DNA from 3 places in the Brevibacillus sp. HB1.4B genome. Region 1 is predicted to be linked to each of the others. Evidence: riboswitches for the same ligand, from Rfam matches in the RefSeq annotation. Region 1 holds a riboswitch; each other region holds the start of a gene.
What was found. Region 1 has a riboswitch for S-adenosylmethionine ahead of HP398_RS22540 (pyridoxal phosphate-dependent aminotransferase). Riboswitches for the same ligand answer to the same signal wherever they lie in the genome.
Positions count from the first base shown of each region.

Region 2: another riboswitch for S-adenosylmethionine. It lies ahead of mtnK (S-methyl-5-thioribose kinase); the one in region 1 lies ahead of HP398_RS22540 (pyridoxal phosphate-dependent aminotransferase).
Region 3: another riboswitch for S-adenosylmethionine. It lies ahead of HP398_RS26220 (methionine ABC transporter ATP-binding protein); the one in region 1 lies ahead of HP398_RS22540 (pyridoxal phosphate-dependent aminotransferase).

Region 1 is NZ_JABSUT010000010.1:70,100-80,737, reverse strand. Features, by position in the region: gene HP398_RS22590 (ABC transporter ATP-binding protein) at 1-1,023, shown strand, start outside; gene HP398_RS22585 (response regulator transcription factor) at 1,027-1,701, shown strand; gene HP398_RS22580 (sensor histidine kinase) at 1,698-2,780, shown strand; gene HP398_RS22575 (ThiF family adenylyltransferase) at 2,817-3,842, opposite strand; gene HP398_RS22570 (molybdenum cofactor biosynthesis protein) at 3,847-4,554, opposite strand; gene HP398_RS22565 (SPL family radical SAM protein) at 4,658-5,476, opposite strand; gene HP398_RS22560 (2OG-Fe(II) oxygenase) at 5,489-6,202, opposite strand; gene HP398_RS22555 (methylated-DNA--[protein]-cysteine S-methyltransferase) at 6,195-6,734, opposite strand; gene moaC (cyclic pyranopterin monophosphate synthase MoaC) at 6,907-7,389, shown strand; gene HP398_RS22545 (MFS transporter) at 7,393-8,640, shown strand; SAM riboswitch class I at 8,701-8,815, shown strand; gene HP398_RS22540 (pyridoxal phosphate-dependent aminotransferase) at 8,899-10,080, shown strand; gene HP398_RS22535 (hypothetical protein) at 10,232-10,638, shown strand, end outside.
Region 2 is NZ_JABSUT010000005.1:168,625-179,262, reverse strand. Features, by position in the region: gene HP398_RS14190 (GNAT family N-acetyltransferase) at 1-417, opposite strand, end outside; gene mtnA (S-methyl-5-thioribose-1-phosphate isomerase) at 518-1,558, opposite strand; gene mtnK (S-methyl-5-thioribose kinase) at 1,555-2,784, opposite strand; SAM riboswitch class I at 2,920-3,065, opposite strand; gene HP398_RS14175 (anti sigma factor C-terminal domain-containing protein) at 3,162-3,311, opposite strand; gene HP398_RS14170 (sigma factor) at 3,263-3,448, opposite strand; SAM riboswitch class I at 3,645-3,821, shown strand; gene HP398_RS14165 (2,3-diketo-5-methylthiopentyl-1-phosphate enolase) at 3,908-5,122, shown strand; gene HP398_RS14160 (2-hydroxy-3-keto-5-methylthiopentenyl-1-phosphate phosphatase) at 5,119-5,787, shown strand; gene HP398_RS14155 (methylthioribulose 1-phosphate dehydratase) at 5,791-6,447, shown strand; gene HP398_RS14150 (1,2-dihydroxy-3-keto-5-methylthiopentene dioxygenase) at 6,461-6,973, shown strand; gene HP398_RS14145 (Ger(x)C family spore germination protein) at 7,026-8,141, opposite strand; gene HP398_RS14140 (GerAB/ArcD/ProY family transporter) at 8,138-9,238, opposite strand; gene HP398_RS14135 (spore germination protein) at 9,238-10,638, opposite strand, start outside.
Region 3 is NZ_JABSUT010000013.1:64,440-75,077, forward strand. Features, by position in the region: gene HP398_RS26215 (methionine ABC transporter permease) at 1-37, opposite strand, end outside; gene HP398_RS26220 (methionine ABC transporter ATP-binding protein) at 38-1,051, opposite strand; SAM riboswitch class I at 1,153-1,269, opposite strand; gene HP398_RS26225 (Ger(x)C family spore germination protein) at 1,376-2,536, opposite strand; gene HP398_RS26230 (GerAB/ArcD/ProY family transporter) at 2,536-3,660, opposite strand; gene HP398_RS26235 (spore germination protein) at 3,672-5,123, opposite strand; gene HP398_RS26240 (LCP family protein) at 5,195-6,181, opposite strand; gene HP398_RS26245 (MFS transporter) at 6,368-7,600, shown strand; gene HP398_RS26250 (hypothetical protein) at 7,660-8,163, opposite strand; gene HP398_RS26255 (MFS transporter) at 8,510-9,760, shown strand; gene HP398_RS26260 (SDR family oxidoreductase) at 9,850-10,551, opposite strand.

The sequences.
Region 1 (10,638 bases):
AGAGTCCAAGCCATCATTGGACCGTTAATGTCCTTTATCCTGATGGTGCTGCTCGTGGTTGTCATCGGCTATGGCGGCATGCGGGTGTCCTCGGGAGCATTGACAGCTGGTGAGCTGGTCGCGTTTATTTTGTATCTGGTGCAAATTGTCATACCGCTGGGGCAATTCACACAGTTTTTCACCTCCTTGCAAAAGGCCATGGGGGCAACAGAGAGAATCATTGCGACACTGGAAGCAGAGGAAGAAGATCTTCTGGCAGGACGGACCCTTGATAACGCAGGGCTGCCGATTCATGTGAATCATGTTAGCTTCGCGTATGAGAACGGGGAAACGATTCTTGACGATGTCAGCTTTACGATTGGGGCCGGAAAAGTAAATGCGATTGTCGGGCCGAGCGGCAGCGGCAAAACGACGTTGTTTTCAATGGTCGAAAGGTATTATCAGCCACTGAATGGAGAAATCAGGCTGGGCAATGATCCCATCACGGATTTTTCCTTGAAGTCATGGAGAAGTCAAATCGGCTACGTATCCCAGGAAAGTCCTTTGATCGCCGGAACCATCCGAGAAAATATTTGCTACGGGATTTCACGGACGATTAGCGAGGAGGAACTGAAGGAGGCGGCAAAGATGGCCTATGCGGATCAATTTATTGAGGAATTGCCGAATGGCTATGAAACAGAAGTAGGGGAGCGAGGCATGAAGCTATCGGGTGGACAGCGCCAACGAATCGGCATTGCCCGTGCACTGCTTCGTGACCCGCAAATCTTGATGCTGGATGAAGCGACCTCTAGCTTGGACAGCAATTCCGAGATGATCGTCCAGAAGGCGTTGCAAAATTTGATGAAGGGACGTACCACCCTCGTGATAGCCCATCGCTTGTCGACTGTGGTGGAAGCAGATCAAATCATCTTTTTGGAAAAGGGAAAAATCACAGGGATGGGTACACATGAAGAGCTTTTTCAAACCCATGCGATGTACCGCGAATTGGCTAGTCAGCAATTGCTCGTAAAAGAGAGGGTGTAGAACGTGACCACAATTATGGTAGTCGACGACGATCCGCATATTCGCGAGCTCGTCAGCGTCTTTTTGCGCAATGAAGGCTTTACGATAGTGGAAGCCGCAGACGGACAGGAGGCACTGGACAAACTAGAGTCGGTTCAGGCACAACTGGTGATTCTTGACATTATGATGCCGAACATGGATGGCTGGGAGCTGTGCCGAAAGCTTCGCAAGCATTACGATTTTCCCTTACTCATGCTGACTGCCAAGGGAGAGACATCACAAAAAATCAAAGGCTTCGAGCTAGGGACAGACGATTATTTGGTGAAGCCGTTTGATCCGCAGGAGCTGGTCGTCCGGGTAAAAGCGCTGCTCAAGCGTTACCGGATTGCCGCTTCGCATCAGGTTCAAGCAGGAAAACTGCTGCTTGATCGTAAAACGTTTGCAGTCGCCAGTGGCACGAAAACATGGAGCATTCCACTAAAGGAGTTCGAGCTGCTGTTCAAACTGGCCAGCTATCCCGGGCAGACCATCTCCCGCGAGCAGCTGATCGAACAAATATGGGGCTATGATTTTGAAGGCAATGAGCGTACGGTAGACGTGCACATCAACCGATTGCGGGAGCGATTTCCGGAAGCGATGTACGGCTTTTTGATCCGGACAGTCCGGGGACTTGGTTATCGTTTGGAGATCGTCGTATGAAAAAGAGGAGGCCAGAACGTCCCCATGTTTTGCTGAAAATCGCAGGCGTAGTGGGCTTATGTGCTGTTTTTGCTTTGTGCGGGCTAGGTGCATACGGGATTACCTCTCTCTTTTATGGCTATATGGACTATGATCCCCATGATCTTGTAAAAACGTTGGTCAATTCAGTTTTGAGCTGCATCCTGTTTATTGGGGTAGGCATGATCATTTCTTTCTTCACCATGCCAAGACATCGGGGCAGGTTTCAACCATTGATTGATGCGCTCAGACGGATCGCCATGGGGGATTTTCGGGTCAATCTCGATATCAAGCTGGCGCATGAATGGGGGGAGTTGGTGGAGGGCATCAACCACGTGGCGGAGCAATTAAACGAGATGGAGAAGCTGCGGCAGGAGTTCATCTCCAATGTTTCCCACGAAATTCAATCGCCCTTGACGTCGATCAGCGGGTTTGCTCGCGCCCTGCATAATGAAAGACTGAGCCCAGAAGATCGTAAACGTTACTTGGAGATTATCGAGTCGGAAAGCAAGCGCCTGTCCAAGATCAGTGACAACCTGCTTAAACTCACTGCGCTAGAGGGCATCCAGCATGATTTAGAGCGGAAGCGGTATCGGCTGGACACGCAACTACGCGCAATCATCCTCGCATGCGAGCCGCAATGGATGGCGAAAGAGATTGAAATGGACATAGACTTGGAAAAAGTCGAAATCGTCGCCGACGAAGATATGCTGAACCAAGTCTGGACTAACTTGCTTGGCAACAGCATCAAATTCACGGAGGCAGGCGGGAAAATTAACGTAAAGCTGGAGAGGGTAAACGGAGACGTACTCGTGAAAATAATCGACTCGGGAATCGGGATATCCAAGGAAAATCAGGAGCGCATTTTCGAAAGGTTTTTCAAGGCGGACCCATCGCGGAACCGAGCCAATTCGGGCAGTGGCCTGGGACTGGCAATCGTGAAAAAAATAATCGATTTGCATCATGCCACGATCGTCGTTGAGAGTGAAGTAGGGATTGGTACCACGTTTACGATTACATTTGTTCAAACAGATAAAAAAGCTGCCCCTTCGTCCGGATGACGGTCTGGGACAGCTTATTTTCATTACGGGTACCAGTTACGCGCCGATATACTTGGCATGGAGCGAACGTGCTAGGCTGATGTCATCTGTGCCTTGCACGAGGACACGACCATCCGGGAAAATGACGAGCGTGTATGTATCGACACGGAAACGCAGCAAAAATTTGTTTTGCTCGATTTGTCCCAAAGGCGAGAGTCTATCAGCCAATGCGTTCAGATCAAGTGTCAAGGCAGCGGCGGGCGAGATTTGTACGGTGTCTCGACCGCAAAGCGAAACGGCTTGTCCATCCTGGGTATCCGGCTGCAAAAACGAAAATTGCTTGTGCCCACATGTCGGACAGTCGTCTCGGCGGGCATTGACCACCTTGATTTGCTGATGGCGGTTATGCCAAATCTCAAAGTGCTCCAAATTCGGATTAAGCTCATCCGTTGCATCAACTAACAGCTTGAATGCTTCTGTTGCCTGATAGGAGGCGACGATGTGAATGATTGGTCCGATGACGCCAGCCGTGTCACAGGTAGGCATCTCACCCGGGTTTGGTGCTTCAGGGAAAAGGCAGCGTAAGCAAGGCGTGATCCCTGGACGAATCGCGGTAAATGTTCCAGTCGCACTCACAGCGCCACCGTACACCCACGGAATACTATGCTTAACGCAAACATCGTTCACGAGATATCTCACCTGAAAATTATCCGTCGCATCCAGAACGAGATCGACATCTGCCAGCAATTCCTCCGCATTATAAGCGGTAAGGTCTGCGACAATCGGTTCGATCGTGACAGCTGAATTGATCTTTGTCAGCTTGGCGTGAGCGGCGATTGCTTTTGGCAAATGCTCGGCTGCATCGGATTCGTCGTAGAGCATTTGACGCTGCAGGTTGCTCGGCTCGACGAAGTCGCGGTCAATGATGCGGACAAAACCTACTCCAGCACGGACCATATGATTGGAGAGAACAGTTCCAAGTGCTCCCATGCCGACGATCGCTACGCGGCTTTGCCCCAATTTTTCCTGTCCACTGCGCCCGATCGGATGAAACAATGTCTGACGGGAATAGCGAGTATCCAAGGCGTTACTCCACCTTTCCTTCTGGCATCGCAAGCGGATTCCACGGTCCTTGCTGATGTCCCTTCCATTCGCTTCCATCTTCCCACATTTCTTTTTTCCAAATGGGAACGATCTCTTTGAGTCGCTCAATGGCGTAACGGCCTGCTTCAAACGATTCATTTCGATGCGCTGTTGCAACGGCACAAACAACCGCAATTTCTTCTACAGCCAAGTTACCGATACGATGGTGCATCGCGACTTGCGCTCCCGGCCAGCGTTCCTCGATCTCTGCTGCGACCTGCTTCATTTTTTCAACAGCCATAGGGGCATATGCTTCATAGGACAAATACACGGTGCGCTGACCATGGGTAAATTCCCGAACAGTTCCGACAAAAGTAAGGATTGCGCCTGCATGCGGGTTGCTCACCAGACGAACCAACTTGTCCGCAGAAATGGGCTCCTCGGTAATGGCGAAGCGCGGGTCTTCTTCTCCGCCGCTTACAGGAGGTAAGAGGGCAATCTCGTCGTCGGCTGAAATGACCTGATTTTTCGCCGCATATTCATGATTGATGGAGACAAAGCAACTGCCCAAAAGCGCAGAGAGCGCAGGATATTCTCTTTCCACTGCTTGCAGTAGGTCGCTAACGGTCGCGCCTTCAGATAGGGTCAACTGTACTTCCCGGGCATTCGCACGTTCAGCGAGTCCGGCAAATAACAAGATCGTAATGGTCAAGACAATTCCTCATTTCCCTGGATGATACTACACTCTAGGCTAGACGATATCATAAACCGATCAAAGTTGCCAATGAATGGGGTGTTTCAATCAGCGGTTGATTCTAAGGGGCGAAGCCTTCCTGACTCAAATAGATCTGGTTCGGGGGAAAAATACGTAATAGCCGATCATAGACGATCCGATAGGCGGTAGGATCATACCATTCTTCCAGTCCAAGCTGTTCATAGAGAGCGGGAATGCCGTTTCTTTTCGTTCGTTTACCGCCGCTGCCATCTCCCATATAAAAGTCGTCGACACAGACACGTGTTACCAAGGGGCGCAAAATCTCCGGAAATGACTCACTGCTAGGCAAAACAGGGGCAATGGTTGCTTGTGTAGGGATGCCTGCTTCCGCCAAACGCTGGAGTGTTTTAAGCCGCGCTTGAATGGGGGGAGCTTGTGGGCTAAAGTGCCTGCGAATCTCCTCCAAATCGGTCTCGACGGTCATGCTGACGCGGACGCGATCACCCAGCAGGAGTAACAAATCGGCATCCCGCCAAACCAAGGGACTTCTCGTCTGCACCAGCAAAAAATCGGGTGGATGCTCTACCATGACTTCGAGTAAAGACCTCGTTACCTTTTCCGTTTGTTCGATGGGCTGGTACGGGTCTGTACTCGAAGACATGAAGATGGTCACCTTTCCTTTTTTCTTAGCCCGTATTAACTCCTTGCGCAATAAATCGGCAGCTTGCTGCTTAATGTCAACCCATGTGCCCCATTGCTCGTTGCGAAACAAAGAGACAGGCATTTGCCGAACATAGCAATAAGAGCAGGCGAAAGAACAGCCCGTATACGGATTGAGCGAGTGGGTGTAATCCGCAAGAAATCCGCTTCCTTTATTGAGGAGGGTTTTCGGCATTTTATAGGAAAGGATGCTCTTCATATTGTGCGTTCCTCACTTTGCATCATGAAAAATAATTCCGAGGCTGTAGCGCTTTCCTGAGGTAATCGTGCTGACACCGTGGCGCAGCGTGTTTTTATAGAAGCCTCGCGTTCCCTGTACAGGACGATAGGATGTCGGGAAAATCAGTCCAGCGCCTTGGTCCAAGGTTATCACATGTCCCCGGCTCTGCGCGCGCGGCCGTTGCTCCATCAGCAGAAATTCTCCGCCAGTGTAGTCCTTCTCCTTCTGATTCAAGGCAAACACGACTTGAAACGGGAAGAACACCTCGCCGTACATATCCTGATGTAAACAATTGTAGCCACCCGTTTCGTATTTCAAAATCAATGGAGTAGAGCGCAGCTGCCCCTGGTCGTGACATTGCGCCAAAAAATCAGGGAGGGTAGCAGGATAAATAGCTTCACGTCCAAGCATTTCGAGCCACCGATTCGCAGTCTGCGCAAGCATCGGATAAAAGCCTTCGCGAAGCTCCTGCAAAAGTGAGGGAAGGGGAGCCTGATAATAACGATACTCCCCTTCACCGAAACGGTACCGTGCCATCTGGATCGTATTGCGAAAAAGATCATCCTGTCCATACGAAGCGATTAATTCTTCGCACGCATTCGAGCCTATTAAGGAAGGAAAAGCTGCATACCCTTGTTCGTCCAACTTCTGTTGCAGGGAATGCCAGTCAAGTGCAGCGATCCTTTCTGTCAGTGAACTAGCCATGCTTCACACCCCGATTCGACTTTTGCTCCAGATCAAGCAGAGTTGTCTTCATGGGCAGTCCTCCACGATAGCCAGTCAGTGAACCGTTTTTACCGACAACGCGGTGGCAGGGGACTGTAATGAGAACCGGATTGGCACCGATTGCTGCACCGACTGCACGAACAGCAGCAGGCTTTTCAATGATGTTTGCAATGTCGGTGTACGATGCCGTTTGACCGTATGGGATTTGACGGAGTGCTTCCCAGACAGCGAGCTGAAAAGGCGTTCCAGAGAGGTCGCAATTCATGGAAAAATGCTCGCGCGTTCCTTGCATATATTCCATCAGTTCTGTTGCAAAAGGCTTTAGCCATGGGTCGTCTTGCACCAGTGCACTTTGTGGGCGATGCTTTTCAACCCACGCTTCCAATTCAGCAAAAGGCTGGTTGACTGAGCCGACATAACAAAGTCCGGCAGCCGTTGCAGCCAAATAAATAGTCCAATCACCATGCACAAGCATTGACCAACGTACCGTCTGATCCTTCATCGTTTCCATTTCCATACGCCTCCTTTGAGCTGTGTACGCACAGTATACCTCCAGCACCTGTTCTTCGTACGTTTTTGGGAGTGGATGAGCAAGATAACGAAACGATGTCCTCTACATTCCCATTGCTTTTATCCAGCTGCGGGAGTAAGGTAGGAGAAGATAGAGGAGGAAAGATACTCGTATGACTGATCAATTAACACATTTTAATGAACAAAATCGAGCGCGGATGGTGGACGTGTCTGAGAAGGACGTCACAAAACGGGTGGCTGTAGCCGAGAGCCAAATCAGCATGAAACCCGAAACACTCGCCCGAATCCGTGAAGGTCGAATCGAAAAGGGCGATGTACTCGCAGTTGCGCAGGTAGCAGGTGTCATGGCTGCCAAAAAGACGTGGGAAATCATCCCGATGTGTCATCCGCTGCCATTGACTGGCATCGACATACAATTTGCTTTTGTAGATGAAACGACGCTTGCGATTACAGGAACCGTGAAGACGACAGGGAAAACAGGCGTCGAGATGGAGGCGTTGACCGCTGTCAGTGTAACGGCTTTGACGGTGTATGACATGTGCAAAGCCATGGATAAAGAAATGATAATCGGTCCGACCAGTCTGCAATCCAAAACAGGCGGAAAAAGCGGCGATTTCCATCGGGGTGAGAAGTAAGCCATGAGGCAAAAGTGGGAATCCTATCCGAGCAGCATTCGTTTATTGGCGATTGCTGCCGTCATTTTTTCTACCGGAATGGCGTGTATTTGGCCGCTGGTCACGATCTATATTCACAACCATCTCGGAAAGCCGCTGACTGTAGCCGGCTTCTTGTTGCTTTTAAATCAAGGCGCATTCCTGATCGGGAGTATTGTCGGCGGGATGATGTTTGACCGCTGGGGTAAAATGCGCACCATTGTTGTAGGCTCCATCGGTGGAATGATTATTTCGGTCTGTTTAGGTGTTACACAAGATTTTACCGTATATGTCCTACTGTTATTATTGAATGGTCTGTTTTATGGATCCCTTTCTCCCGTTATGAATGCGCTGGCAGTGGTTTTATGGCCGGAGGGAGGCCGTAAAGGAATCAATCTGATTTACGTCGCCCTCAATGTGGGTGTAGCTGCCGGCTCTGCTTTAGGCGGCTTCTTGGCAAGCGTTTCGTTTGCTTGGACGTTTTTCGGAAATGCGATCACACAAGTAATTGTGCTGACGATGTTTATGCTCATTTTGCCGCGTCAGTTAAAACTGGCAGAGCAAAAACGTCAATTGCAGACGACTGCTCCCGAACAAGCAGAGGGAGAACTTATACGAGAACCACAGCAAGAGACCAAGGTTGTATGGGGAGCATTGCTGCTCTTATGCGGAGGATTGCTCATTAGCTGGATTGTCTATGTACAATGGACAACGGTGCTGTCGACCTACATGCAATCCCTGGGCATTTCACTCCGTCAATACAGTCTGTTGTGGACGCTGAACGGCGGTTTGATCCTGTTTGGTCAACCATTGATTGCGTGGGTCATACGACGCTTTGCCCGTACGCTAAAAGCACAAATGCTCTTGGGCGCTTATATTTTTGCCATGTCGATGTTGATTTTGTCTCAATCAACGGTTTATGCAGGCTTTGTTGCAGGCATGTTCATCATGACGCTGGGAGAAATGCTCGTATGGCCAGCGGTGCCGGCAGTAGCGGCACAGTTTACGCCAGAGGGACGAGAAGGCTTCATTCAAGGTCTGATTGCAGGGACTGGATCTGCTGGGAGGATGCTCGGACCACTTCTTGGCGCCTTCATTTTCCAATCGATTCATGCGCAGGGACTATTGTTCGTGATGGCGGGCTTGTGTCTGTTGTCTGTCGCATTCTTTGCCTTCCACACATCTTTTCAAAAAAGAAGGCATCAGGTACCCTTACAGAATCAAGCATCTTGACACGGTTTACGTGCTCAAGTAGTATGATATAGACGAAAAAACAGTATATTCCGTGTGTTTGACTTATTCAGAGAGGTGGAGGGACTGGCCCTATGAAGCCCGGCAGCGGATCTGTTCTATGCGATGGACAGATGCTGTGCCAATTCCAGCAGGATTTTTTCCTGACAGATAAGGACGTGACCAAGCTGATCTCCCCCTTTTTCTGTATGGAAAAAGGGGGTTTTACTGTATTGGGCCCAAGAAAGGAATGGAAGAAAGATGCGCATTCAACCCTCCGACATGATTGATCGACTCCCTACCCAGTTTTTTGCGACCCTGGTGGCAAAAGTAAACAAGGTCATTGCGCAAGGCCATGACGTCATAAACCTAGGGCAGGGCAATCCTGATTTGCCGACACCGCCACACATTATTGAAGAATTACAGGCGCAAGCGGCACAACCACTCCATCACAAATATCCGCCTTTTCAGGGACGCGTGGAACTGAAGCAGGCAGTGGCTCATTGGTATAAGCAAGAATTTGATGTGGACCTCGATCCGGAGGAAGAAGTAGCGATATTGTTCGGCAGCAAAACCGGACTCGTAGAGATTTGCCAAGTCCTTATGAATGCAGGCGATGTTGCACTGGTTCCAGACCCAGGCTATCCGGATTATTGGTCGGGGGTTGCAGTCGTAAATGGACGAATGGTCATGATGCCATTGAAGGCGGAAAATGACTTCTTGCCAGACTACAGCCAGCTCTCCCAAGCTGATTTGGATCGCGCGAAACTGATGTTTCTCAACTATCCGAACAATCCGACAGCAGTTAATGCACCACTCGAGTTTTATGAGGAAACCATTCGTTTTGCTCGAAAACATGAAATCGTTGTTTGCCACGACTTCGCCTACGGGGCGATCAGCTATGACGGGAAAAAGCCAGTCAGCTTCATGCAGGTTCCGGGTGCAAAAGAAGTGGGTGTAGAATTTTATACCTTGTCCAAAACGTACAACATGGCAGGCTGGCGTGTTGGTGCTATGGTAGGAAATCGCGAGCTGGTTCGTCTGATTAACCTCATTCAGGACCATTACTTCGTCAGTCTGTTCGGAGCGGTACAGATGGCGGCAGCCAAAGCGATGACGGAGTCACAGCAGTGCGTTCGCGATCTCGTCGCTGTCTACGAAAGCCGCCGCAATGCCTTGTACTCCAATCTGCATCGGATTGGCTGGCAGGCGCCACCATCTCAAGGGTCGTTTTTTGCTTGGCTTCCTGTTCCAAGCGGCTTCACATCCGTGGAGTTCTCTGACCTGCTTTTGGAAAAAGCGCATGTCGTCGTAGCGCCAGGAAATGGCTTTGGTCCGACAGGTGAGGGTTATGTGCGAGCGGCTTTGTTATCAAATGAAGAGCGTCTCGCAGAAGCGGTTCAGCGAATTGAGCGGTTGGGGTTATTTACGAAAACAAAATAAAGGCGAGGTAATTGGGTCACACTACCATACAAATGGAGTGTGGCTTTTTTATTCTAGAATAAAAATCATTCTCATTATTGACAGATAATGATTTTCATTATACGATGGCATTGTTAATGATAATTAGTCTCATCGAGAGCGGGAGGGTACCATGCGCTATCAGATTAACGGTTACACGGATATGTATACGGTGATCGCCAACGAGCGGAAAATCGGCGGAGCCATTGAAGCAGGCCAAATTCGCCTGCGGACGGGAGAAGTTTACGCCAATGCTGTTCTCACTCGTTTGGAAATGTCAGGTGCGCATTTTTGCTCGATCGGTTTTGTTACGGAAGAAGGCAAAAGACTGATTGTCCATGTGAATGATATCAGTATGATCGCTGATGCTCGTCACGTCAACGTTTGTGAGCTGACGAATGAAGGCATGAGAGTGGAGAAATCCGCAGAGAGACTGAAGCGATTGAAACGTCTCTGTGAACTGAATGAAGGCAGCTGTACGCCGACCTTCCAGGAAGAGGCATTGCTGTTGGCAAACGATATTGGCATGGAAGAAGCGTC
Region 2 (10,638 bases), on a different contig from region 1:
CGTAGCAGCCTGAATCGTTACTTTTTCCAAATCCCATGACCCGAAGATCAATACGTCCAAGTAGGTCGCCACTGCTTCTGTCATCAGGCCTTTGCCTTGAAATTGTGAACCCAGCCAGTAGCCAATAGACGTCTTTTTGTTGATCCAATCCACCGTATGTACGCCGACTGTACCAGCCAGACGTCCTTGGTACCAAATGCCGTAGTTGATGCCGCGATTATCGTTGTACTGATGGATCGTCGCTTTGATGAATTGGCGAGAATCCTCTACCTTCTTCGTATAATTCAGCCACGGCAGCCATTCCATAAGATTCTCCCGGTTCGAATCCGTAAGCAAAAATAACTCCTCAGCATCTGCTAATTCTAATTGTTTCAAGTATGTATCTTCATTGATTGCTATCCGTTGAATCGTTTGCATACGAATCTCCCCTTTTCTTGGATATTTTACTGGAAAACACCAAAATGAGCAAAAAAGCGCCCGCCAGCAACAACAGGGCGAACGCTTATCCATCATTCTTTTATGGTTTGCTATTGCCGATCTCTTCCGGCTTGAAAATGCCTGTCTCCGTGACGATCGCTGTAATGTACTTCGCAGGCGTTACATCGAACGCAGGATTGTACACCTTGATTTCGTCTGGAGCTACCTGTTTGCCCAAGCCATGGGTAATTTCCTCGGCTGGACGCTCTTCAATCGGAATATCTGCGCCTGTCGGTGTGTCTAGATCGACGGAGGACAAGGGAGCTGCCACGTAAAAAGGAATGCCGTGAGCTTTTGCCAATACCGCTACCCCATACGTGCCGATTTTGTTGGCGACATCGCCATTCGCTGCTACGCGGTCTGTACCCACGATGACAGCCTCTACTTTGCCTTGGGACATAACCATCGCCGCCATGTTGTCGCAGATCAGCGTCACATCAATCCCTGCTTGCTGCAATTCGAATGCAGTAAGACGAGCGCCTTGCAGGACAGGACGGGTTTCGTCCGCGTACACCTTCAGGTTCCAGCCGCGTTCCTTTGCCAAATAAAATGGAGCGGTAGCCGTACCGTACGCTGCTGTAGCCAATGCGCCTGGATTACAGTGCGTGAGAATTCCCATACCGTCATGCAACAGAGTGAGCAGATGCTCTCCAATGGTCCGGCATACTTCAGCGTCTTCCTTTTGAATCGTCAGTGCTTCATCGAGCACAGCCGCCTTCAACTCGGCAATCGACGCTCCGCTTTCTTTTTCAACACGAGCTTTGATGCGATCCAACGCCCAGAACAGATTCACGGCTGTCGGACGGGAAGAGCCCAGGTAGTCTGCCTGCTGGTTCAGTTCCTGCCAAAACTCGTCGTAGTTACTCGCTTCACTGCCACGAATACCAAGGTAGAGCCCGTAAGCCGCCGCCATGCCAATCGCCGGTGCGCCTCGTACTTCCAAGCGACGAATGGAACCCCATACTTGCTCGGAGGTAGTCAAGTTCAAATAGATCGTTTCTACTGGCAGACGCGTCTGGTCAAGCAAGACCAATGCGTCATTCTCCCACTTAACAGGTGCCAATTGAGTGCTGGTTGTCATACTGTTGTAGCCTCCTGATAGTAACGTTCGGTGACAGTGCGTACGATGTCCGTGATATCTGTCGATTCGTCGATGCCGCCGCGACCGAGAATCAGCGCTTCTCCAATCGAGAGAGCCAGACGCTCTGCTTCTGCGCGAGTCTGGTCGTCTTCAATGGCATTCAGGTCCGCTACGCCTGCCAAGCCGATGACACGGCGCAAGATTTTGCATCCGGCATAGCCTGCTGTATCCTGAATCAAGCGCTTCACGTAGCTTTGCCACAGTCCCTCGACATGGGCGCTGCGCTCTTTGGCTTGCTTGTGCCAGAGCTGAACGAATTGCGAAACGAATTCATTCCAGACATCCTCGACCGTTTCCAGTAAGTATTCGCGGTACGCTTCCCGTTCTCCTTGATCTTTTTGCAAACCGTGCTGTCCTGCGTAGTTGAGCAATAGATTGGCAATGACCGCCCCGATGTCAAAACCGATTGGACCGTAGTAAGCGAACTCTGGATCGATTGCTTTCAAGCTGTTTTCCGTGATGAAAATACTTCCCGTATGCAGGTCACCATGCAGCAGCGCTTCCGATCGCGTAAGGAAATCGTATTTCAGCTTGGCGATTTCCAGCTTCAGCGGCCTGTTGTTCCAGATCGCCTCGACTTCCCGGCGAATCAACGGGTTGAAGTCGTTGGTAGGCGCATTTTCATACGGATCGGTAAAGACGAGATCTTCCGTAATTTTGCATAATTCTGGATTTATGAATGTTCCGACTAGCGCTTTTTTATCGTACGGATGCGCGCCCAGATCGGAGGTGAAGAACAAGGTTTGCGCGAGAAAACGACCAATTTGCTTCGCGAATAGTGGGTACCGCTTTCCTTCGATCAGACCTTTGCGCATGATCATGTGGTCCCCGACGTTTTCCATAACAGTCAACGCAAGTTCCCCATCAAAATGATACACCTGCGGCACCAAGTCTGGAACGTATTTGTGCTGAATGCGGAGTGCCTCGCTCTCGATACGAGCCCGATCAATCGTAAGTGGCCAAGATTCTCCCACGACGCGGGCAAAAGGCAGTGCTTGTTTGACAATGACGCTCTTACCGGTTGCCAGCTCCTGAATGTCAAAAACCAGATTGAGATTGCCATCCCCGATTTCACGGCTGGTCAGCTCTGCTCCTTCGCTAAAAAGACCCGGTATTCCTTTTACGTACTCCACTGCTTCCTGTTCAGTCAATGCGCGATATGCCATGATTCCAAAACTCCCCTCTACGTATTTTTCCTCTATCTCTACTTGTTTTGTTTGAGTACCTGGAGCAATAAAAAGACCTCTTTTCCCGAAGAAAAGAGGTCGCTGTCGTCACGTGTAAGAACCGTGTTGATGTCCCCCTTATCTTCCAGACTACTTTTGTTTCTGCAGGAATTAGCACCGTGCATGTCGCCTGTCAATCAGTCGCTTCCTCGCGTCTGAATGGCGTCATGTCGGTTGCCGGGTATCATCGGGCCAGTCCCTCCACCTTCTCTGGATAAGGTATCCAAAACGTATTCGGTTTTTGATTTAGTTTGAATCATACAACCAACGCTTCCACGATGTCAACACCCTTTTGTGCAAAAATTCGCACCTTGCTATCAGTAGCTGTATTGTGTTCCCAATGCCGCAGGTGGCTCCAAATTCCACCAGTCTTTCTTGCCTAGAAACGCTGCTGTTATCGACTTTTCGGCCTTGAGCTTCAGCAGTTCTTTGGTAGGTCCGGTGAGGACGGCTCCGTAGATTCGCACTCCGTTTTGAACAGCCAAGGCCGTACTTTTTCCCCACGGTAGTCGTCCAAGGAAGAGTAGGCGCGACAAAAGGTTTCCTGTGTCCGCTCCTCTGCCAGCCTCTCATCTCGTGTCAGCCGGAAAAGATAGCGGTACATATCGTTTACATGCAGCCGGTACACATCCTCCAGACCTACTTTCCCAAGCCGTTCACACCCCTTCATCCCTTACCACGAAGGAAGTGCCAAATAGTTTCACCTTCGTCTCATTTTTCTTCTAACCTGCTGCACATTCTCTGCAAAAACAAGGATTGACTCCTGACAATGAACGTCATATCATGGGGGAAACGAATAACTCTTATCGCGAGCTGGCTGAGGGACTGGCCCTATGATGCCCGGCAACCGGCGCTATACCATGAATCGTACGCGGATGATGCGTACCTTGGATAGCGAAACGGTGCTAATTCCAACGGATAAGAGTCGAGATAGAGCCTCTTTGGCTTGTTTCGGCTACTGACCCGAGAGATGAGAGGAGACGAGACGCTTTCATAGTCGACAACCGCCTCCCCGCTCAATGGGGAGGCTTTTTTTAATCATTCAAGGAGGATGAGACGTACCATGAGTGAACAACGTATCCTCGTCACCTATCTCACACAAGCAAAAGACTTGAACAAGAAAGCGCAAGCCATTGCTGTCGGCATGACAGTCGGTTCCTGGACGGACCTGCCGCTTGCCAAGCAAGCTGAGCTAGCGCCGTATCTTGGTGAAGCCGTGAGTGCAACACCGCTTGCGACACTGGAAAACGGAGAAACACGCGGTTTGATTACCGTCAGCTATCCGACCCGCAATTTTACAGCAGACATTCCATCCTTGTTGACCGGAATATTCGGCAAACTGTCGATGGATGGCAAAATTAAGCTCGTCGACATCGTTTTCCCTGACTCATTCCTTCAGGCTTTTCCTGGACCGAAGTTCGGCATTGATGGTCTGCGCGAACGTTTAGGGGCACATAACCGTCCGCTCTTGATGAGCATTTTCAAATCGTGCCTGGGCCTTCCTTTCGATGACCTGAAGACGCAATTCCGGGCACAAGCCTTGGGCGGAGTCGATCTCGTGAAAGATGACGAAATCTTCTTTGCAGATGACCGCGCTCCTTTTATCGAACGGATCAAAGCGTTCAAGCAAATCGCCCAGGAGACAGAAGCCGAAACAGGCAAGCCCGTCCTTTATGCAGCCAACCTGACTGGACCAGTGCATGAGCTGAACGAAAAAGCGAAACGTGCGGTAGATGCAGGTGCTGACTGCCTCTTGTTCAATGTGCTGGCCTTTGGATTCGATGCCCTGCACCGTTTGGCAGCCGATCCCGATGTACGCGTACCGATCATGGCGCATCCAGCATTGGCAGGCGCTTACTATCCATCACCTGACTACGGTATCGCCACCCCGCTTCTGCTCGGAACCTTGATGCGCGTAGCTGGTGCAGATTTGGTACTCTTCCCATCTCCATATGGCAACGTCGCCTTGGACAAGACAGAAGCGTTACAGCTCGCCAAGCATTTGACCGACCCACTGAATGGTGTGCGCCGATCCTTCCCGGTTCCATCTGCCGGCATTCATCCTGGGCTGGTTCCACAGCTTTATCAAGACTTCGGTCTGGATCAAATTGTCAATGCAGGTGGTGGAATCCACGGTCATCCCGGTGGAGCAACCGCAGGAGCGAAAGCATTCGTCGCCGCGATTGAGGCTGTCACCGCAGGCCGAACACTGGAAGAGGCTGCCGCAGAATCGCAAGAACTGGCGATCGCCCTGGAAAAGTGGGGTGGTGCACGATGAGCAAGAAGCTCGTCCTGTTCTGCGATTTCGACGGAACGATTACCGAAAAAGACAACATTGTAGCGATTGTCCGCAAGTTTGCTCCCCCTGAGTGGGAAGCCTTGACGGAGCAAATCCTTTCGCAAAAAATAAGCGTTCAAGAAGGGGTAGGCAAGCTGTTTCAACTCTTGCCCTCCTCCTTGCGCCAGGACATTATCGATTTCATTGTCCAAGAAGCGACGATTCGCCCGGGATTTGCTGAATTCGTGAGCTATTGCCGCGAAGAAGGCATTGACCTGTTGATCACGAGTGGCGGCATCGACTTTTTCCTGGAGCCTATCCTGGCACCCTTCGATCTTACCGATGTACCGATCTACTGCAATGGCAGTGATTTCAGCGGAGAGCGCATCACCATTACGTGGCCCAACGCGTGCGATGAGCATTGCACGAACGGCTGCGGCATGTGCAAGACGACAATCATCCGCCGGTACGAACCAGCAACCCATTTCCGCATCGTCATCGGCGACTCTATCACTGATTTGGCTGGAGCCAAAATCGCTGACTATGTGATTGCCCGTCACTTCCTCGCTGACAAGGCGGAAGAGCTGCAATTGCCGCATAGCAAGTTTGCCACTTTCCACGATGTGATTCGCATTTTACAGCAAATCCAACAGGAGGTCGTCTAATTCATGACTGCAACACTCGAACAACGTCTGGATGCCTTTCGCCGTCTGGATGACGCCAAGCTGACATTTGCCCGCCGGGATTGGTTTCCCGGCACCAGCGGCAATCTCTCTATTAAAATACAAAACGATCCCTTGCAATTTGCCGTAACCGCAAGCGGCAAAGACAAAACCAAGCTGTCCCCCGAAGATTATCTAGTCGTAGATCAAGACTCGCGTCCGGTGGATGAAACTACGCTCAAGCCTTCCGCGGAAACGCTCATCCACGCCATCGTCTACAAATCGTTCCCGAAGGCGGGTGCTTGCTTCCACGTCCATACCGTGTGGAACAACCTCATTTCCGAGCTGTACTTTGGACAACGAGCCTTCTCCATTCAAGGACAAGAGCTGATCAAGGGACTCGGAATCTGGGAAGAAAACGCGCGCATTACTGTTCCGATTGTTGAGAACTTTGCCGATATTCCGACCTTGGCTACCGAAATTGAAAAAGTGATCACACCAGAAGTTCCCGGCGTACTCATCCGTAACCACGGTATCTACACGTGGGGCGGCAATGACTTCGAGGCCAAGCGCCACCTGGAAGCTTTTGAATTCCTATTCGAGTATCACGCCCGCTGGCTGCAATTACGCCAAGCAGTCGTGTCCACTACAACCACCAATTAAGGAGGAATAAACGATGGCACAAATTCGTTTTCACGACAACAATGAGTACATCTCAGCACCCGAGGAAGTTGTCTCCTTCCTGGACACCCAAGAGATCATTTACGAAAAATGGGGCGTGGATCGCCTTGATCCAAAGCACCGTGATAACTACAGCCCGACAGACGAGGAAAAACAAGAGATTCTCGACACCTTCAAGTCAGAAATCGATGCGATCAGCCAACGTCGCGGTTACTTGACAGCGGACATCATCGTCCTCTCTGACAAAACGCCTAACCTCGACGAGCTGTTGGTGAAATTCAAGGGCGAGCATCACCACACAGACGATGAGTGCCGCTTCTGCGTCGATGGTCACGGTATTTTCGCCATCAAAGGCAAAGATGATCGCTACTTCGACGTCGAGCTGGAGCCAGGCGATCTGATCTCCGTACCGCCGAACTACCGCCACTACTTCACCCTGATGGACGACCGCAAAATCAAAGCGATTCGCCTATTCGTCACTCCTGCAGGCTGGGAAGCAATCTATTAATAACGAACCCCTTGGCATTTACTGATTGCCAGGGGGTTTTGTCTTTCACCCTTCACTTTATGACGCCATTTCCCTTAATCGATACGTCAGGCTTGATTTCAACAGTGGCATTGGAAAAGGCTTTCGTCCAATCATCCTCTACCTTTTTGTATTCCTTATATTCATAGGCACGCGCATAGAGACCAAACCCAAATGGGTCTACACCGATTTCCTGGCATTTCTTGATTAACTTCGTGTAATCCTTCTGTAACTCGTCACTGATCATTCGCTCCATCTTTTTGTAGTCCTTTTTCATGTCGTACGGAAACATTCGCTCCGATATGGACACTCGCAATTTGAAATGAACGTCAAAATGAAACCGACCGTTCTGATAGGATGTTTTCACTTTTTTTTGGACGCCCTTGATAAAAAAACTGATCCTGTCTTTCACAATTTGATTGTGTTCGTTCGGCTCTTTAATCGGGATGGTGACGGACAGTTCCCCTTGTTTTTCATGGAGCAGCGTTTGCAAAAGAATGGTATCCCGCGGTTCTATCGAGCCTGCGTACGTTCCATTTTCTTTTAACAAAGCCGTCCCCATTACCTTTACCGCCTTCTTTTCTTTCTTCAACTCAGTCAGGGTAGGCGTCATCCCTTTTTCAAACATTTGCCGATGGAGCTCCTGCGCCCTCGTCTTTACCGTCAGATTTCTGCTATTGGCTGTGTCTATCAGCTTTGTAACATGAATGGACAGACGAGGCTTGTCCTTTGGTTTAAAATCAAACAACTCATTCACTGGACCATCATGTACAGCCATGCGGGCGTTGACACTAAACTTTGCATCCCGAAAAACGACATCTAGCAACCGAAACCAGTCCGGGTGAGCCAGCAGTTTTTTCCCCATTACAAGCACCTGAATTTTGCCTGGTTGGGTCAAGCCTGTCACTCGCTCATCAAAGCCCATTCTCGCCTCTCTAATCGTAGATGACCGGATACCGTATTGCTCAGATTTTTCCTTTGCTTCCCGACTGAACACAGGGCTTGAGATATAATAGAGAAGCTCGTTTTTTTCGTTCAAATCAATTCCGACCATCAGCGATAAAGTGGTATCCTCCAAATTGATCTGGTCCTTGCATCCTGCCAACATGATTACCAGGAAGCTACATAACAGAATCTGAAATACCCTCATGCTTTTTTCCCACCTTCTGCTCGTTTCGATAGCCTGATCGGTCCCCAAGCTAGTAACGGAAGCGCATAAGCAAAGAACAATCCTGTATAGCTCCAAATTTGTGACGCTTTCTTCAGATCGATAAAGGATGGCGTATATAACCATACCGCCACTGGAACCAAAAGAAGGAACAGACGCAAATGCTTGCGGTGATCCTTCATGCCAAATAACTGACTGGATGAAAAGACACAAAAATAGATGTACGGCGTTGCAGTTGTTGACAATATAAACAAATAACTAGAGAGAAATAGAATATCGACACGTTCCAAAAAACGGAACTCGATGGCTTTCCATAGATTGAGCGTAGGCCATGTATACTCCGTGATTTCATCGGGGCTAAAATAAGCAAAGCAAACGATGATGACAGATATATACACAAGCATCGTCAATGTATTCGCAATGACAATGCCGAGAGACGCATATTGTTTTTTTTGCAAAAAAGGGTAGGCGAAATAACCAAATTCAAATCCAAGAAAAGAGAGTACCGTGGATTTGCTCGCTTCCCATATTGGGTGCCAGCCATCCTTGATTACTGGCAGCAGGTTTAACCACTGAACTTCTCGATAAGCCGTCGTGAGAACAAAAGGTATCCAAAGTGTAAGATAGAACACGAGCTCGGCGTACCTTCCAATCGCACGAACCCCTCCCTGGATAATAAGATAGGTCGGCAGAGCAAAAAGGAATACGACGACATAGGCTGGTGTCTGAGACAGGAGCCACACATTAATGATTCCCGTGGCATTTATCATCAAAACGAACGCCGCTATCCCGCAATAAATGGACATCAAAGCAATAGCGACACGACCGAGCCACTTGCCCAGGATCAATGGAAATATATCGATAATCGTCTTCTCCGGGTACTGCTTCATCATGTTCGTGATGACAAGACTGACTAGCGTTGCCCCAAGCCATCCAATCACAAGCGATATCCATCCATCGGTGCTCGCCTTCTCCGCCAATTCTCTGGGAATCGTCAATACTCCGATCCCTACTTGTGCCCCATGAATGAGGAGAATGTACTGGAGGACGCTCAATTGGTTGTATGTATACTTTTTCATCACCCGTCCTCCCTTGGCCGATTATTCCCCTGCCTTTGCTCCTCAATCGTGTGGGCTGACAGGGGACGATCTTTCATTTTCCATAGTGGCAGGCGGATAAACAAATCTTTCCAATCTCCGAAACGCACAGGGGCAAGAGGGCTTCCATAAGGAACACCTAATGATTCCAGCGTAATCAAATGGCCAATCAGTGTCATTAATCCCACTATAATTCCAACGAACCCAAACATCGCAGCAAGTATCATCATCAAAAATCGCATTAGCCTAACTGCCGAGGCCATATCATAGTTCGGGATAATAAAGGATGAGATCGCTGTAAATGCAACGACGATCACCATAATGTTGCTCACAATCCCCGCTTGTACGACCGCTTGACCAATCACGATACCTCCTACGATACCGACTGTTTGTCCGATAGGCGCTGGCAAGCGAATTCCCGATTCCCGAAGCATTTCCAATGTGAGCTCCATAATGAATGCTTCTAACAAGGGAGGAAACGGGACCTTTTCTCGGGATTCCCCTACTGACAAAATCAAATCCAGCGGGATGACCTCATAATTGAAAGAAATCAACGCAATATAAATCGCAGGCAAAAAAGTAGCAATCAAGAAAGCCAAGTAGCGAAGCAAGCGAATGAACGTAGCGACAGGCCAGCGCGTACCGTAATCGTCAACATTTTGAAAAAAGGAAACGAAAGTAGCTGGTCCGATTAATACGCTTGGAGAGCGATCGACAACGACAGCAATCCTCCCTTGCAAGATGTGAGAGGCGACTGTATCTGGGCGTTCTGAAGTCAAAAACTGCGGAAACAGAGAGTAAGGATTATCCTCGATATACTCCTCCAGTTCAGACGCATTGAGAATCGAGTCAACCTTGATGCTCTTGAGCCGATCTTCCAACTCCTGTAATATTTCCGGATTCGCCACATCAGCCAAATAGATGATCGAGAGCTTTGAAAGGCCTCGTTCTCCTAACCACATTTCTTTTATTTTCATTTCACGGTTGGGAATATAGCGGCGAATGAGGGCAATGTTCTGCGTGTCCGTTTCGACAAACCCTTGGTGTCCACCCTTCAGCGCAGCCTCCAACTGCGGGTCTTCTATCGCCCGCTGCGGCCATCCATTCGTTTCAATCACAAGCACTTCTTTTCGACCCTCGATAAATAATAGACTGCTCCCAAGCAAAATCTCAGTTTCTACTTTCCGAAAGTCGTAGGCAACTGATACCTTTCCGACAGATAACAGGTCAAAAATACTCGATTTCTCACCCGCTGGATGTGACAAAAGTGGACGAAGCACATTGTTGTTAATCGAGTTTTTGTCAACCAAGCCGTTCAAGTAGACGAGTGTAACCATATCCTCTATATGCTGACAAGCAAACGTCCGAATGACCAAATCAGG
Region 3 (10,638 bases), on a different contig from region 1:
TTTCAGCCCAATCCACATTTTCGAATGTCCAGTCCATTTATATCACCTCTACTTCCAAGCCACGTTGGCGCAGCGTCTCAATGGTCTTTTGATTCTGTGCGACATCGCCTTCCAGCTCGATCACCAACTGACCATACGGTGTATCCTTCATGCGGGAGATTGTTCCCTGCAAAATGCTGAATACCGTACCGGTCTCTTGCATCGTTTGGAACAGGATCGGCTGGTACGTTTTTTCTCCGAGGAAGGTGACACGAGCAATCGTGCGGTTCCCCGAGGCCTTTTCGTGCGCGACTGCTTCACGCAGCTCTGTAGAATCCGCTACTTGTTCCACGAATTCTTGTGTCGTTAGATGCTGCGGACGAAGGAATACATCCAGTACGTTACCCGACTCGACGATCTTTCCTCCATCAATGACGCCAACACGATCACAAATGGAGCGAATGACGTGCATCTCGTGGGTAATCAACACAATGGTCAAGCCCAGCTTACGGTTGATGTCCAAGAGGAGTGCCAGAATGGAGTTCGTCGTCTGCGGATCGAGAGCCGATGTAGCTTCGTCACAGAGCAGCACTTTTGGATCATTCGCGAGCGCCCGAGCAATCCCTACACGCTGCTTCTGTCCGCCAGACAGTTGGGACGGATATTTGTCCTTATGTGCCTCCAAGCCAACCAGCTTTAGCAGCTCGTTCACTTTCTTATCAATCTCTGCCTTCGGACGCTTTGCCAGCTTGAGCGGAAAAGCAACATTTTCGCCGACTGTTGAAGAAGACAGCAAGTTGAAGTGCTGAAAAATCATGCCGATTGCGCGGCGCTTTGCTTGCAGCTTCCCTTCATCCAGCTTTGTCAAATCGACGCCGTCCACAATAACTTCCCCTGAAGTTGGACGCTCCAGCAAATTGATGCATCGGATCAACGTACTCTTCCCTGCACCAGAGTGTCCGATAATCCCGTATATTTCTCCTTGCTCTATGGAAAGGTCGATCCCCGTTAACGCTGGGATGGTTTTCCCTTGTACTTGATAGCTTTTATGCAAATGACGCAGTTGGATCAACGCATCCACCTCCCGACCACAATCTAAATAAAATCAGAAAACCCCTTTTTTCATAAACGAAAAAGGGGCTGCAACGCAATGTTATACGTTCGCATCCACCCTTCTCATCTATACAAGATCCAAACGATCTTGTAGGAATTGGCACCGCGACGTTCATCCGAAAATGAACCGGCTGCCGGGCTTCATAGGGCCTGTCCCTCCGCCTCTCTTGATAAGAAAGATATCTACGTATATTATGTTCGTCTTTTCTATTTCATGATGATACAAAACGGATTATATCCTTTTCGGAAATATCACGTCAATAGTAATAGAAGGAAAAGTTTTTTAATCCATGACGCCGTTGCGGATGATTTTTGACTTTACGTGGAAGCGAAACGTTGCATCCTGAAACATCTTTCGCCATTCAGCCTGCGTCATGTTGGCCATTCCTCTTTTCTCTGAACGATAGATCGAGCCGAAGCCAATTGGGTCAACATCGAGGCTCTTCAGTTTGCTTATGAGTTTATGCAATTCTTTTTCAAGCTCTTTCTCCAGTGCATGTTCCATGATTTTCAGCAACTTGGCATTTTCTAGCTTTAGCGGGATGGTTAACTCCAAAATTCGGGCATGCAACTTGACATGAATATCGAAGATTGGTGGGGATATTTGGCTTAATTTGATTTTCGCATGGCTGGAAATTGTATCGAAAACGAGCTGCACCTGGTCTTTTTTGCTGTTGTGGTTTTTGGGTGACTCCCCAAAAATAGCAGTAGGAACAGAAGTATCATAGCTGCCGATGCGGAACTTTCCGTGGATAAGTTTGAGTAGAAAGGCTTCCTTGGGTGTAACCCATGACACATAACGATCACCTTTGAATAAGGCGATGCCTTTGATTTTCAGTTCATCTCCCTTTCTTTCTATGTACGGCATGACCGGGTCGATCCCTTTTTCATAGTAAGCCCGGAAAAACTCATGCATGGTTGAAGAAGGAATTTTTTCCCCACGGATATTTTGCTCAATCAAACGATACAGGTAGATTCCAATATTCCCTTGTTCTGAATAAGGATACGTCAGCATATCATATGTTTCGCCTGCAAACACACAAAGATAAATCCTGCTAGAAAGGGACGAGTCCCGATACAACGTGTCAATGATGCTGCCAAGTCCCTGCTTTGAAAAGTTTTCACTGTAGAGGGCAACACGAATTTGCCCACCCAATACTCTTTTGTCTGATTGCAAATTCATCTTATCCCGGATTCCTTTGCTGGTTTCCCCTGTGGCTGATAAGATCTGTATCTTATGCCTTGCCTCTGGATTAATGGAAGGCATGACAGACGTCCCGCGAATTTTGCCATCTTTTAACAGATCATAGCCGACAGCCGTTGCAAGTCCTGTTTCATCGAAAATTTGCCGATCCGAGCAGCCTGTTACAATCAAGATGCCCGAACACCACAGCGCCAAAAACCGCTTCAACAAGGGCATCGCGTATTTTCGATCATGTCGCATCAGGCACTTTCCCCTTTGCTCGTCGATTTCGCCGGTTGCGTTCGCTGCTTTAGCAGAACCATGATGTACAAAAAATAGGGGTACAGGAATGCAACATACATACTCGTTTTCCCATACCAATCATTGATCATATTCATCTCCAACCTTGTAAACACCGTCAATGAAGTAATATAGATCAGGGGCATAATCCAATTCAACGATGTTCGCAAGTTGAATCCGAAGAGGCGTTTGAGTCCACGTGCAGAGCACCACAAATACAACATAATATTGGGCAAGATGACGATGAGCCACAAAGAAATGACAACCAGCTCGAACCTTTCCAGAACGGGGAGGTACACCATCTTGTGCAGATTGAGTGTCGCCCAGATCGTCCGCATAAGCTGACCCTGACTAAAGAAGACCAGGGACACGAGCATGATAAGCAAATACGCCAGATACGTCACCAGCACCGCCCACTGGGTACTTTTGTTGACCCTATCTTTATTTTCTACAAAGGGGTAAACCACGTAGATCACCTCAAAGCCAACACTGGTCAAAGACATGGCCAGCATTCCTTTGAAAAGGTTCTCCAAACTGCTGTCCATAATCGGAAACAAATACTCCCAATGCGCGTATTGCAAAGGAAAATATAGATCGCATAAGAGCCATATCGTTACCATAATCGAAAAAAATGTATAACCGGCTATAACTCTAATTCCTCCTACAATGGTGTAATACACGAGAAAAAGGATAATTCCAGACAAAATCCACGTAGGCAAATTCGGAAACACCCACGTTTGGACCACTTCGATGTAGCTGCGTAGAATAACTCCCGCCGATATAAAAAAATAAGTCAAATAAAGGAGGCTAATGCCTGTTCCAAGCCACCTTCCAAACACATCTTCTTGAATCCCGTACAGATCGGCTGAAGGGTATTTTTGTAAGGTCTTGATAATGATCCAGACCGTTACATGAGTAACCAAGCCAGCAAGTATGACCGAAATCCAGGCATCATGCCCTGCTTCTTTGGCAATGACTCGTTGAAAGCCCAGAACACCCATCCCAACTTGAGTGCCATGCACCAGAATCCCGGCAAGAAATGCTGATATCGTATTGCTCTTCGTTACATTCAAATTGATCTTCATAGCCGCCTCGCTTACTCGTCAATGTCTTTCTTCTCTTTGGCTTTGTCTCTGTCAAAACGCGATATTCGTTTTGGATTAAAAAACTTGAGGCGTTCCGAAAGGGAGGATAAGGGAGCACGAATAAAGCCATCCTTCCAATCAGTAAATCGCACGGGGTAAATGGGGTACATATACGGACGCCCCAAGCTAGTCTGACGTAGCAAATGGCTAGCTAGAAAGCTAAATCCAACTACAATCCCTAATGCACCCAGCACCCCCGCCAGTAAAATCATCGGAAAACGAACCACCCGGATTGTAGAACCGATCATATAGCTAGGCGCGATAAAAGATGACAAAGCTCCGAGGGCAACGATAATAATCAAAATATTGCTGGTGAATCCGGCCTGTACGATAGCTTGTCCGATAACAATACCGCCCACAATACCAATCGTCTGACCAACCTTGGTCGGCAGCCTCGCTCCCGCTTCCCGCAAAAGCTCAATGATCAACTCCATCAAAATGGCCTCCCACAGTGGTGGAAAAGGTACCCGAGAGCGCGATTGCGCGAGCGAAAGTAACAGATCAGCCGGAATCATCTCGTAATGATAGGTCAGAGCTGCCACATAAATCGGTGTCAGCATCAGGGACAAAATCATGGCAAAGATGCGCATGAGCCTGTTGAAGGTAGCGAGACTCCAACGCAAGTAATAGTCATCTGGCGACTGAAAAAATTGCAAGAGGGTGGTTGGCCCGAGCAAAGCGAACGGGCTCCCCTCCACGAGTATGGCAATCTGTCCTTGGCGCAAACCGTGTATGACACGGTCTGGACGCTCTGTTTGCTGAAGAGTAGGAAATAATGATTTCTCATTGTCTGCGATATGCTGAGCCAGTATGGTAGAATCCAGACTGGTGTCCAATTCCAGATCATCAATCCGTTGACGCACCGTATTCACATTTTCCTCATCGGCCGTCCCGCTCAAATACAGTATCGATACATTCATCGGTATGCTTTTTCCCACGCTCAATCGTTCATGGAACAACCTTGGGGTAGACATATATTTGCGAATGATGCAGATGTTCACGTTCAGTTCTTCTACAAAGGCGATCTGTGGGCCTAGTACAACGGTTTCGATTTCGGGCGCTTGAATGCTTCTGCCAACCGTGCCATCACTAGGGAACGACAAGCCATAGGACGAGTCCTCCACTTGAATGACAATATGACCGCTTAGTAAACGTTCAATGGCTTCCCCTTCATCAAAAACCCGGTTACTGCTAGACGCTCCTAGGTGCCGAGCAATTTCCTCCACTCCGCTTTCTTCCAAACAAATCTCACGTAGCTTCGGGATGAGCTCACTGTAAACAACCTTGGCATCCGCCATGGTCGATAAATAGAAAAGTCGCACGCGGTCTTCAGGCTCATCGATATGTTCAGTGACCAAGTCGCTTGTATGTGTAAACCAATTGCGTGCACTCTCCCGATCCATCGACACTGTCACCTCAGCACGTAGAAAATCATGGTTAGTCTTTCCTAAAAAACACAAAAAAAACAGCACGCTTAGTTTTGCGTGCTGCTTTTCTTTTCTCCCACAGGTTGATCTGTTGCTTCTGTAGGAGGTGCGATTTTTTCTTGGACAAACGTCTGAACCTGATCGACATCCGGAACCAGAACGGAGCCTGCTTTATGCGATTCACGGAACATCCCCATTGGTGGTAATTGATAATTGCCTGGCTCTAACGTATTCAATTTTAATCCGAGTGAAGACAGCTTCAGCATGTCCATTGAGCTAATATTGGTTTGCACATATGGTGTTACTTCCTTCAAAATCGTAGGAAGCTGCATCAGCGTCGTACCATTCTTCATCTGATCGACGACTGCCGTCATTAATTTCCGCTGACGTTCTGTCCGTGTATAATCGGAGGTCGCATCATGACGGAAACGAACATATTGCAAGGCTTTGTCTCCATCCAGCTTTTGCAGACCCTTTTTCAGATTAATATCGTACGCACCTTTGTCTGTCGGGTCATGATAATACATATTTTTTTCTACATCGATCTCGACTCCGCCCACTGCATCAATCAGAGCCTTGAAGCCTTCAAAGTCAGTAATCACGTAACGATCTACTGGAATTCCAGTGAACTGACTAACCGTTTCCATTGCCAGCTCAGGTCCACCCTCTACAATCGCAGAGTTGATCCGCGAGCTACCTCTTCCGGGAATATCTACATACGTATCACGCAGGATTGAAAACATGTCATAACGTTTCCCCGTAGGATCAATGCTGACCAGCATCATGGAGTCAGAACGAGGAAGCCCGTTATTTTTCATTCCTCTGCGGTCTACTCCCATCAGCAGGATATTGACACGTTCCTTGCCATCCCACTCTGGTATTTCTGCTGCTTTGGTGGGATTCCCACCACTAGGCGGTGCGATGTTAGGCTCTTGAATATTTTGAGCAAATTGATAAAAAGAGTATCCGTAGTATCCAGCTGTCGTAGCCATCACGACAAGCAGAAGAAGCAACACTCGTTTCCATATTTTCATAAAGTCCACCTTTATTCTCTATATCCTCAGTTAATGTCATCTCTCCACTTTGTCTAGTATACTCGAATTCGACAAAAGTGGAGCAGCCTTTATTTGGGTACCTGTGACATTACATACATTTTAATTTACAAAGTTTAGAATGTTCGCTATACTATTCTTATCCTTAATGGTAAGGGGTGTATTCGCGTGATATCACCATCAGCTTTCCTCAATCGCTATCCACGTGAGGCCATTTTCTTCCTCATCGCCAGCTTCATTAACTCCTCCGGGAGCGCCTTCATGTGGCCACTTACTACCTTATACGTACATACCATTTTGCAACGCTCGATGACAGAAGCTGGATTCGTCTTGATGATCCAATCTCTGGCCGGAATCTTTGGCCAATTTATCGGCGGATCGTTGTTTCATCGACTAGGTGCCAAGCGTCTTATCGTCAGCGCATTGATTATTCAAGGACTTATTCAATTTTCCATTCCTTTCGTTCAGAGCTGGCCTGTCTACCTGATACTCATGATGGGGCTTGGATTTACGTTCAACCTGTCGTTTCCTGCCATTCAGGCATTTATCGGTTTTCGCTGGAAAGAACAGCGTCGAGAATTGTTTAACATCGTCTATGTCGGAAACAATCTAGGGATGGCAATCGGTACCGCGTTGGCTGGAGTCATTGCCACTTTATCCTTCCAGCTTACTTTTTGGTTCAACAGTACGAGCACCTTATTGTTTGCCCTGTTCTTCTTCCTTTTTATGAAGAATATTTCTCATCAAGAGCTGGTCGGAGAGCAACAGGAAGAAAAGCAAAAACACCGCGAGAAAAACAACTTTACCCTGTTATTGCGCTACCAATTGTACTTGTTTATGGCATTAGGCGCAGCACTCATTTTCTTTTCCAATACGGTATGGAACACAGGCGTCGCCCCTTATATTACCGAGCAGGGGATGCCTCTGTCTTCATATAGCTGGCTGTGGACCATCAACGGTATCATCATTTTTGCTGGGCAACCCATCACGTCCTGGATCAAGCGGCTCGTGAATCAGAGCTTGTCTGCTCAACTCGTCGTTAGTGCTATCGCGTATGCTGTCGGTTTTGGGTGTATGCTCGCCTACCACGGTAGTTATTACGCATTTGTTGTCGGAATGGTTATCACTACATTTGGAGAAATGCTCATCTCGCCCACTATTCCTACTTTTATATCGGAAAAAACTGGGGAGAATGCACCGTTTTATTTGGGAGTCGTAGGGGCGATTACAACTGGCGGGAGACTGCTGGGGCCTTTGGCTATGGGGTTCATGTACGATCAAGGTGGAATTAATCCAACCCTGTTCTTGGCAACGCTTGTCTCTGCGGGTTCGGTCCTGCTCTGTCTGTTACATGCTTATTTTCATCGAGAAAACCGAACTGAGGTTGAAGCTAAATACTGATTTCATCTGCAAAGAAGCCGCTCGATCCTTTTACAGGACCGAGCGGCTTTTTAATGGGACTATTTCTTTTCCTTAATAATGGGTACTTCCCAATTAACCTTATGCTCTTTGGACATCGAGTCGAAACTAACGGTCATTTCCTTCACATTTGGACTTTCACTCCAAACCTTTAGCTCGCCTGTGAATTTGAGTGTGCTGCCCTCTTTAACCTTCTGATCGAAAGTGAATACGCCCCTTTCCACATCATCACCCTTATCCTTATCAGTGGACACATCCCAATAGTCTGGAATTCCGAGCATATCATTGGCAAGCTTGCCCTCTACTTCAATCAGGTAAGACAGGTTACCCTCGTCGTCGGTTTCCTTCTTCACGGATTTGAAAGCAAACTCATTTCCGTCGCTTTTGACGGTAATCGGTTTCTTTTCCATCTCAGCCAGTGGCAGCTTTGCCTGGAACGTAGACTTTTCTACTGTGTAGACTCCATCGAGCTTCAGTGTCAGGTTCTTTGCAGGATCTAACGGTCTGAGAATACGCCTCCTTGTTCCCTTGGAGGACCTCCTCAATGATCAGCCTGTCGTCCTGCATCTGTCGTCCTGCATCTGTCTTCCTCCCCATATCCAAAACCTGTATCGAGGGCTACAGGTTCAAAAAGGTACGCTGCGCAGCTATCGCCTTTTTGCTTGTACACTTTAGTACGACGGAAAATGATGGAAAAAGATCGCAACTTTTTTGAAAAACTTTATGTAAGTGTAAAAAGTCGAAGGAGGCAGTGGAGGTTTGTATTACCTAAGAGTTATTTGCGGCATTCGGGTAGCCTAAATAGCAATCCAGAAGAAATCACTGCAGACGTCCTATGCTACTATAGGAATGTCTTTCGAGAACGAGAGAAAGAGAGGGCAAACATACGTGATGGAAGCGAATGATCATGTAGCGCCAAATCCACATTGGAAAAAGAACATTATTCTCTTTCTAAGCAGTCAGGCGATTTCACTTTTTGGATCATCTTTCGTTCAATATGCGATGATGTGGTATATAACGCTGAATACGCAATCCGGTATCATGATGACGTTATATATCATTTGCGGTTTCATCCCTACTTTTCTTTTATCCCCCGTTGCCGGAGTTTGGGCAGACCGCTACAATCGCAAACTGTTGATCATCTATGCAGATGCTATGATCGCCTTTGCAACGCTTATACTCGCAGTCGTCTTTTTAATGGGATACAATGCGACCTGGCTACTCTTTCTCATGGCTGCTATCCGTGCAGTCGGAGCCGGTATTCAAACCCCTGCTGTTGGAGCTATTTTGCCGCAAATCGTACCAAGCGACCAACTGACCAGAATAAATGGCATAAACGGAAGCTTACAGGCTGTTATTATGTTCGTATCCCCGATGGTGAGTGCTGCCTTACTTACTATGTCCACCATTGAAATGATCTTCTTTATTGATGTCATAACTGCAATGCTTGCTATTGGTACACTGCTCGTCTTTCTCAAGATTCCTTTACACGCAAAAGCTTCCGAAATACAAAAAACGAGCTACTTCAGCGATTTTAAAGAAGGATTAGTCTACATTAAAAACAATGATTTTCTGAAGAAGTTCTTTTTATTCTTCGCCTTCTTCTTTATCTTGATGGCCCCGGCTGCATTTTTGACCCCACTGCAGGTTACACGGAGTTTCGGCGACGAGGTTTGGCGGTTAACGGCAATCGAAATTGCTTTTTCAGTTGGGATGATGGCTGGCGGCGGAATTATTGCCTCTTGGGGAGGCTTTACAAACAGAGTGCACACCATGACATTCGCGAGCTTTATCATGGGCGCCTGCACATTAGCCCTTGGTATCATTCCGAACTTTTGGATTTATCTAGTCTTCATGGCTCTATTTGGCGTAGCCATGCCCATTTTCAATACCCCGACAATGGTCTTGGTTCAAGAAAAAGTGGATGAAAACTATTTGGGAAGAATATTTGGTGTGTTCGGCATGATTTCTACTTCGATGATGCCAATGGGTATGCTTATTTTTGGACCGATCGCAGATGTTGTTAAGATTGAGTGGCTTCTGGTTGTAACGGGGTTATTCATCTTGATACTGGCTATGTTATTAGGGAAAAATAAGGTTTTAATTCAAGCTGGAAAGCCTACATTGAATGAGTCTCCATGAATAAAGTCTCCCATCGACGGGAGATTTTTTCATACCAAAAAAGCTGCCGAGGAATTCTCAGCAGCGTGGTAAAACAATGGCAACGATGTTCAGTTGTTTCTCACTGGTGGGCAGGTGAGTGACTTTCCGTTATCTTGCGGACCAAGTCCAATAATGTACGGTACCGCTACACGGCTCCACTCTGCCGGATTCGGTGCAGTGTCCACCTCTTCTGGCGAGCATGATTGGAGCATGGAGGTATCGATACTGCCTCCTGGATCAAGCGCCACTGCTGCCATTCCCTCAGGTAATTCAGCTGCCAATGATTGCGTCAATCCTTCGATGGCGAACTTCGATGCGCAGTAAGGCGATAAAAACGCTTCCCCGTGTCTTCCCCAGTACGAGCTGATATTTACGACGACTCCGCCATTTGCGCGCTGAACCATAAACGGTAAAAAGGCACGAATGACATAGAAAACACCATTTACATTGATGTCCATCACTCTCGAAAACTCACTTGCCGCAAGCCCAATGACAGGGCTATTCCGGTTTATAATGGAGGCATTGTTAATCAACAAATCGGGAACGCCCACCTCGGCTTTGATTTCCTCTGCCCACTTTTCCACCTGCTCCATTATCGAAACGTCGACGACAGAAAAATGATGCTGTTCTCCGAATTGCTGACGCAGTCCTTGCACCTCTTTTTCCGAACGACCGCAGCCTGCAACCGTCCAGCCTGCTTCGTGAAAACGCTCGACCATTTCCCTGCCTAAACCACGTGTCACGCCTGTAATCACTACCAGCTTGCTCATTCTCTCTTCCCCTCCGTTATTATACTTATTAAACATTTTAGTATAATAACAAAAGGAAATCAATCCCAGCGCACAAAAAAGACGCCC